DNA from 2 places in the Pokkaliibacter sp. MBI-7 genome. Region 2 is predicted to be linked to the other one. Evidence: predicted binding sites of a transcription regulator. Region 2 holds the regulator's gene; the other holds the start of a gene.
What was found. The regulator PhoB, encoded in region 2, activates phosphate uptake and scavenging genes when phosphate is short. The targets are predictions, from matches to a motif close to TGTCATANNNNTGTCANA.
Positions count from the first base shown of each region.

Region 1: a site for PhoB is predicted at 2,720-2,737, ahead of QCD60_RS07495 (alkaline phosphatase PhoX). Genes of this name have one in related genera too.

Region 1 covers NZ_JARVTG010000001.1:1,661,210-1,665,587, forward strand. Annotated here, with positions in the region: gene QCD60_RS07485 (LLM class flavin-dependent oxidoreductase) at 211-1,239, shown strand; gene QCD60_RS07490 (hypothetical protein) at 1,240-2,511, opposite strand; gene QCD60_RS07495 (alkaline phosphatase PhoX) at 2,926-4,378, shown strand, end outside.
Region 2 covers NZ_JARVTG010000001.1:2,682,402-2,686,779, forward strand. Annotated here, with positions in the region: gene uxuA (mannonate dehydratase) at 1-222, shown strand, start outside; gene phoR (phosphate regulon sensor histidine kinase PhoR) at 379-1,680, opposite strand; gene phoB (phosphate regulon transcriptional regulator PhoB) at 1,683-2,375, opposite strand; gene argB (acetylglutamate kinase) at 2,924-3,832, shown strand; partial or broken gene slmA (nucleoid occlusion factor SlmA) at 3,902-4,378, shown strand, end outside.

The DNA.
Region 1 (4,378 bases), 1.0 Mb from region 2:
GCAAAATTAACAAAAACTGACAAAAGTCTGCGCAGGTGATATGGTCCACAGATTCTCCATGTGGCTTTGTCATGAACCTTTCTTATACGAACAGTGATTGCTGTATTCGTTTTCTATGCCGCAAAATCAACAGGGTGTTGTCAAACACCAGCATTGCCTCATCGCCCCGGGCGCCCCATAAACAGGACTTTCATCCTACCGGGCGTATCTATGTCGCACATCCCTTCTCACACTGCCGCAGCGGAAGCCACGCTGGCGACAACGCCGCTGTCCGTGCTGGATCTTTCACCCATTCTTGAAGGCCATACCGCGGCTGACTCCTTTGCCAATAGTCTGGCACTGGCACGTCATGCCGAGCAGGCGGGTTATCAGCGCATCTGGCTGGCTGAGCATCACAGCATGCCGGGGATAGCCAGTTCGGCCACTGCTGTTCTGATCGGTCATATTGCTGGTGGTACCGAACGTATTCGTGTTGGTTCCGGCGGCATCATGCTACCCAACCATGCACCACTGGTGATCGCAGAGCAGTTCGGTACGCTGGAATCCCTCTACCCCGGCCGCATTGATCTGGGCCTCGGCCGCGCTCCCGGTAGCGATGGCAAGACCATGCGTGCCCTGCGTCGCGACCTGCACAGCAGCGGTGACGACTTCCCCCAGCTGCTGCACGAGCTGCATAGTTATCTGGTAGGCAACGGCCCGGTGCGGGCCATTCCCGGCGAAGGTCTGGATATTCCTTTATGGCTGCTGGGCTCCAGTGACTTCAGCGCCCGTCTGGCAGGACAACTGGGGTTGCCTTTTGCCTTTGCTGGTCAGTTTGCACCCAACCACATGATGATGGCGCTGCAGGCTTATCGCACGGCCTTCACCCCCTCCGCGGTGCTGCAGCAACCCTATGCCATGGTGGGCATGAATGTGGTCGTGGCTGACAGTGATGCCGAGGCCCAGTACCTGTTCAGCAGCCAGCAACAGCATGTGCTCAATCTGTTCCGCAACACGCTGGGCAAGCTGCAGCCACCGGTGGAGAACATGGATGCCCTGTGGGAGGCACATGAGAAGCATTCGGTACTGAGCTTTCTCGGGGGCTCCGTCGTCGGCAGCCCGGAGAAGGTGAAGCAGCAGATGGCGCTGTTCCTGCGCAGCACTCAGGCCAACGAGCTGATCATCAACTGCGCCGTCTATGACCAGCAGGCCCGACGTCGTTCCTACTCTCTGCTGGCCGAGATCAAGGCGGCAGGCTGATCAGCTTTCATAAGATACCCAGGCAGTACGCCGACCGGCTGGCAGGTCATGGATGACACACCAGCCCAGCACGCCCACGATGGCATAGCTGATACCCGCCGCCTGTATCACACCGGATGGCTGCCATTGCTGCAGCAGCCAGGGAGACGCCAGCATCGCCAGCAGGCTGCCACCCCACTCAAAAAACAGCCGCACCCTGAAAATGGCCGCCACATCGTCACCGCGATACCGGCTCTGCAGATGATTTGCCATCGGCAACTGCGTCACCGGTGCCCCCACCGCCGCAACAAAGGCTCCCAGATAGAGGCTGTAGTGATCCTGCCCCATGGCCATGCACAGAAAGCCCGTCGCCATCACCAGCCGCCCGGCAGACATCCACTGCCAGGGCCGGATGATGCGCATTTCTGCCACCAGCAGATTGGCCAGCACATTGCCCACGCCATACACCGCAATCACACTGCCCAGCGTGATGCCACTATGCAGATAGTCAGGCTGTTTGAGTAACAGTGCGGTGCTGACAAACAGCGCCAGATACCACCAGCCGCTGCAGATGCCGAAGGCCAGCAGATGAAAGTAATAACGAGGATCACGCCGCAACAGAATAAAGCCGCGTAGCGCCGTGGCCAGACAGCCTGATAACGGGCAGGAAGCCGTATCGGCAGGAACAGAAACAGCGGCGACCGGCGCCAGTGCTTTTCGCAGCAAACCCAGAGTGCAGAGCGACACCAGGTATGTTAGCCCGGTTAACAGAAAAAATAGCGACAAATGCAGCAGAGGGAATAACAGGGCGCCTAAACCCGGCCCGAGGACGCGCGCCAGTCTTCGCATAATATCGAACAGGGCATTGATCGAAGACAGCTGTGTACTGTCACCGCTGAGACGCGGCAGCGCCATCTGCAGGCTCGGATCAAACACCGGCCGGATATAGGCCATAACCGTCATGGCGAGCACGAGCAGAAAGAGTGGCGGAGCACTCTCGCCCCCCTGCAACAGGCCGATGGCCAGCCCGGCCATCACCAGCACACGGCAGCCATCACTGATCATCATCAGTATCCGGCAGTCCTTGCCCTGGGTCAGCAGATTGGAAGTCAACGTCGACAACAGGGTGATCAGCGACTGCAGCGCCAGCAGATAACCCGCCTGATAGCCCAGGCTGGTCGTGGCCAGACAGACCACCGCCAGTGCATAGAACTCATCACCCACGCCAGCCAGCACCTGTGCCAGCCATAACCTGCGAACCGCATGAAGTTGTAACGTCTGGATCACCTTCATGGGAGCACCACCTGTTTTCAGCAACCACTTGATCACGCACGTAATCAAACTTCTGTTCAAACAATGGCAATGGAATGCTCAACCAATATGAACCAGGGAAGGATAAATTCACAACAGCCAATCCGACCGGATGATCAAAAATCAGCCAGACACTTGACGCCTATCAGTTGCATAGTTGTGAACGTAAAAACGAACAATAACGCCAAACTGTCAAATATCTGTCACGAAGGGTGGTTAGTTTAGGTGGCCGTAATCAATGGCCCGCCACCCATACCCAACAGAAGGTAGCCCGGCGCGGTCGACTGGAAACACCACCGTGACTCTCGCTCAGGCTACATGCAGGCACAGCTGCTGCACCGCTCCGGGCTGGCGAGAAGCGCATCGCCTAGTCTTTGACCAAGGAAGTATCAGACCATGAACCATAGCGTTGACAGTTCCCGTCGCAACCTTCTCAAATTTATCGCTGGCACCCCCCTGCTGCCTCTGGCTGGCGGCCTGGCTGGCATGGTCAGCTCCAGCGTCTTCGCGGCGGACCTGAAAGCCTCTTCCGTGCGCTTTGTGCCGATGGATGCTCCGACTCTGAGCAACCCTGCCGAAATGGCCACCACCACCGTCAAATCCAGCATGGTGGTGAACTACACCGACGGCAGCAGCAAAACCTTCAAACTGGGTTACAAGCCTTTCTTCGTCACCGGCGACATGGTGGCTGATGGCAAGGGTGGTCAGATACTGGCCGGTGGTTACTTCGACATCAACAACCAGCCCATCATGAACACCAACGGCAAGCAGTTCTTCTCTGACTGCCCCGATGGCAGCAGCCTGCTGAGCCTGAAAGATGCCAAGGTCGACGGCGTCAAGGGCAACCCGGTATTCGCCGTAGTACAGTTCGAATACACCTCACGCGATGCCGAAGGTGCCGACATGTACGGCAAACTGCCTTCACCCATCGCCATCCTGTCTCTGGATCAGAACCCTGAAACCGGCGAATTGAGCCTGGTTAAATACCACAATGTGGATACCAGCGGCGTGCACGGCCTGTGGATCACCTGCGGCGCCAGCCTGTCTCCGTGGAATACCCACCTGTCCAGCGAAGAGTATGAGCCCGATGCGTTCAAGGCCGCCTCTGACGAACAGTTCCAGGGTTACAGCAAGCACCTGTACGGCGATGCCAGCAAAGCCAACCCTTACCACTATGGCCACCTGCCCGAAGTAACCGTCAATCCCGACGGCACCGGCACAGTGCAGAAACACTACGGTATCGGTCGTATTTCTCACGAGCTGGTACAGGTCATGCCTGATGAGCGCACCGTACTGATGGGCGACGATGCCACCAACGGCGGTCTGTTCATGTACGTGGCTGACAAAGCACGCGACCTGTCTTCCGGCAACCTGTACGTCGGCAAGTGGACTCAGACTTCCGGCAAAGGCCCCGGCGCTGGCGACATCTCCTGGATCAAACTGGGCCATGCCACCAGCGATGAAATCAAAGCGCTGGTAGACGGCGGCATCAAACCCACCGACATCATGGAAGTGGCTTACAAAGACCCCAGCGATGCCTCCTTCACCAAGATCGGTTTCGGTGGCAAGCCTAACTGGGTCAAGCTCAAGCCTGGTATGGAAAAAGCGGCTGCCTTCCTGGAAACCCACCGTTATGCAGCCCTGGTCGGCGGCACCCTGGGCTTCACCAAAATGGAAGGCACCACCGTCAACATCGCTGACAAGCGCGCCTACTCCGCCATGTCCTACGTCTACAAGACCATGACCGATGGCAGCAACGACATCCACGTCGAAGGCCCGAAAGCCGGTGCAGTGTACGAGCACATCCTGCAGGGCGGCCAGAAAGACAGCGAAGGCAATGCCATTGACA
Region 2 (4,378 bases):
GCCAATCTGGTTGACGTGGTGCGGGTGCTGGTGAATGAAGAGCGTCGTCGTGCCGAGGCCGGTGATCTGCCTGCCATTCCCATGCGTCCGGATCATGGCCATCAGATTCTGGATGACTTGCGTAAGCAGGGGCGCCCCGGTTATTCACTGCTGGGCCGGATGAAGGGGCTGGCGGAACTGCGCGGTGTGGAGCTGGCGATACGCCATTTCAAGGTGCTTTAAGTGTTGTTGTAAGGCGTCGCAAGGGGCCTGCCGTTATGCCGCTGACGATCATGCGGTAAGAGTTGCCAGTTGAGCCCGGAGGCCGTGAGGTCGCCGGGCTTTTTTATTCGGCTGAATACTTATGTGGCGTGCGTATTGGGTAACAGGAAGGTGCTGTCAGGCTTCCTGCTCAAGGCTGACCAGCAGACTGGCAGGGAATTTAGCTCGGAACAGACTGCCCTTGCCCAGCTGGCTTTCAATCTGCAGCGTGGCTTCGTGGCGTAGTAGCACATGCTTGACGATAGCGAGACCCAGACCGGTACCGCCGCTTTCTGAGGTGCGGCTGGGGTCGGCACGATAGAAGCGCTCGGTCAGACGAGGAATGTGGATAGGATCAATGCCGATACCATCGTCCTGCACTTCAAAAACGGCGCCCTCGCCCTGACGGCGCCAGCGAATCTGGATCTTGCCTTCATCAGGCGTGTACTTGACGGCGTTCATCACCAGGTTGGACAGCGCACTGTGCAGTTCCTGTTCGCGGCCATGCAGGCACAAACCCGGTTCTGCTTCCAGCGTGATGGTCTGGCCCTTATCGGTGCCGAGGGCTTCGGCATCATGCAGAATCTGGTGCAGCAGACGGTCCATATCCACCGGTTCGGCGGCATATTCAATCTGCGAGGTTTCCAGCCGTGACAGGGTCAGCAGGTCGGCAATCAGGTTCTCCATCCGTTTGGCCTGCTTGCCCATTTGCTGGATCGGCCGCACCCAGGGGCGTGGCAGCTGATCAAGGTGATCACCCAGGGTTTCCAGATAACCGCTGATCACCGTCAGCGGGGTACGCAGCTCATGGGAGGCGTTGGCGACGAAGTCCTGACGCATTTTTTCGAGGTTGTGCAGGCGGGTGACATCCTGCACCAGCATCAGCCTGTCGCCCTTGCCAAACAGGGTAATGCTGATTTGCAGATACTGGTCGCTGTTGGTGGGGGCAGGGACTTCCAGCGGCTCCTGATAACGGCAGCGGTCGAAGTAGCGCACGAAGTCAGGACGGCGCAGCAGGTGAGTGATCGGCTGTCCACGGTCCTGTGGATAGCGTAGCCCCAGCAGGCGGCTGGCGGCCTGATTCCACCATTCCAGTGCGCCGTCTTCATCGAGCAGCACGACGCCGTCTTTCAGCGCGGAGGTGGAATCCTGAATGCGGGCGATGATACCCCGCAGGCGGTCGTGTTCGTCCAGATTGCGTTTCTGCAGGCGGTACAGTTCATCAAAGATGTCGCCCCACAGTCCCTTGCCTTCTGGTACGTCATCCTTTTCGCTGGAGTTTTTCGCCAGCCAGCGTACCAGATGCTGAAAATGCCACAGTTGCCAGCCCAGCAGGCCAGCCAGTCCCAGGCTCAGCCCCAGCAGCGCATAGCCGCTGAGTGCGCCGACCAGTGTACATCCCAGTAACACCAGAGCCTGACGGCCCAGGAAACTGCGCATGATTACGCAACCTTATTGGAGAATCGATAGCCGGTGCCGCGTACGGTCTGAATCAGGTGTTCGTGTTGTCCGCCCAGCGCCTTGCGCAGACGGCGAATATGGACGTCGACGGTGCGCTCTTCGACATAGACATTACCGCCCCACACCTGATCCAGCAGTTGTCCGCGGGAGTAGGCGCGCTCGGGGTGGGTCATGAAGAAGTGTAGCAGTCGGTATTCGGTCGGCCCCATTTCCAGCTGCTTGCCGTGGGAGGTGACGCGATGGGACACCGGATCCAGCAGCAGACCTTCGATTTCCACCGGATCTTCCAGCCCCTGCGGCGCGGCGCGGCGCAGCACCGCCTTGAGACGGGCCACCAGCTCACGCGGTGAGAAGGGTTTGGTGATGTAGTCATCCGCGCCTGCTTCCAGACCCTGAATCTTGTTGTCCTCATCACCCTTGGCGGTGAGCATGATGATCGGCATTTCCGCGGTCATCTGGTCACGCTTGAGGCGACGGCAGAATTCGATGCCACTGGTACCGGGCAACATCCAGTCGAGCAGCATCAGATCGGGTTTGTCGTCGACGATAATGGCATGGGCGCGGGTGGTGTTTTCAGCTTCGAAACACTCGTAGCCGGCCATTTCCAGCGCAACGGCAATCATTTCCCTGATCGGCGCTTCATCGTCGACGATCAGGACCTTTTTGTCAGCCATGTGCATTACCTGTCATCTATTGCGTTCTTGTGACCGCATTATTACAACGACATGGTGTTACACAAATATGACAAAGGGAAGTTTAATAGCGCATACACGGGCTTTTCTCGGGGTTGTCCGTTATGAACGGCAGTGGTGTAACCGCAGCGTGTGGGAGCAGCGGGTAACCGCGTCCGGGTTGCATCTGTCGCACTTTATCCCCACAGCCACATAAAGGTGCAGTGACGTGGCCGATAACCATGCACTATCGATAATGGGATCCCTTCACCGCCGGTTGTGGATCGAGCCCTCGTCGGATGAACAGTGCGTCAGGTTCATCAGGATGTAGCGAGGTTTTGTCATCCTGAGCCTCGTTATCGGCTAACCGGGCCGGGCGCTCAGGCGTCGTTCTGGAGTGTGCCCCGATAACTGGCAGAACCTGAGGAAAATCAGGTCGCTGCATAGCAAGCTCGGGTCGCCTTCTTTAAACTAGCGTGGCCGGTTTGCCCGGTCACCGATCCGGCCCCAGGGTCACTGCTGTCATTTCGTCAAGACAAAGGATTTCCGTTATGCCCCTTTCCCGCGATGCCGCCCTTAATGTTGCCAAGGTCCTGAGCGAGGCCATGCCCTACATCCAGAACTATGTGGGCAAGACCATCGTGGTCAAGTACGGCGGCAACGCCATGATCGACGAAACCCTGAAGAACGCCTTCGCCCGTGACATCGTCATGCTCAAGCTGGTCGGTATCAACCCGGTGGTGGTGCACGGTGGCGGACCGCAGATCGGTGAGCTGCTGGAGAAACTGAAGATCGAATCCCACTTCATCAATGGCATGCGTGTGACCGATTCCGCCACCATGGATGTAGTGGAAATGGTACTAGGTGGACAGGTCAACAAAGACATCGTCAACCTGATCAACACCAACGGCGGACGTGCTATCGGCCTGACCGGAAAGGACGCCCGTCTGATCATGGCCAAGAAGATGAAGGTCACCCACAAGACGCCTGATATGGAGGCGCCGGAAATCATCGACATCGGCCATGTTGGCAGTGTTGAACGAATTAACCGCGAACTGCTTGATCTGCTGGTCGCCAGCGATATTATCCCCGTCATTGCTCCGATCGGGGTGGATGAGGAAGGTAACTCCTATAACATCAACGCCGATCTGGTGGCAGGCAAGGTGGCTGAAGCGCTGGATGCAGAAAAACTGCTGCTGCTGACCAACATTGCCGGTCTGCTCGACAAACAGGGTAAGGTTCTTACTGGTCTGTCGCTGGCGGATGTCGACGCCCTGATCGCCGATGGCACCATCACCGGTGGTATGCTGCCGAAGATCGACTGTGCACTGGAAGCGGTGCGTAATGGCGTCAAACGTGCGCATATCATCGATGGCCGCGTTGCACATGCCACCATGCTGGAGCTGTTCACCAACGAAGGTGTGGGCACCCTGATTACCAACGAAAAACTCAAGGCTTGACGGTTGTCTGCAGGCCGGTGCACTCCCCTGCACCGGCCTGCAGATGGGCTGACGGATGTAAGGTAAACAATGACGGAAAGTCTCAGTCCCAAGGCCCGCAAGGGCCAGGCAAAGCAGCGGATTCTGGAAGCCCTGGCACGGATGTTGGAGCATGCGCCGGGTGGGCGCATCACCACGGCAGCACTGGCACAGGAAGTCGGTGTGACCGAAGCGGCACTGTATCGCCATTTTCCCAGCAAGACGCGGATGTTTGAGGGGCTGATCGATTTTGTCGAGGAGAGCCTGTTTAGCCGCATCAACCTGATTCTGGAACGCGAAGCCAGTGCGGCGGTGCGCTGTCAGCAGGTGCTGACGCTGCTGCTGGCATTTGCCGAAAAAAATCCGGGTCTGGCGGTGCTGCTGGCCGGTGATGTGCTGGCCGGTGAGGATGCACGCCTGCATCAGCGTATCCGTCAGGTGTTCGACCGTATTGAGACCCAGCTGCGGCAGATCCTGCGCGAGGCCGAGCTGCGTGAGCAGCTGCGTACCCTGAAGCCGCCCAGCGTC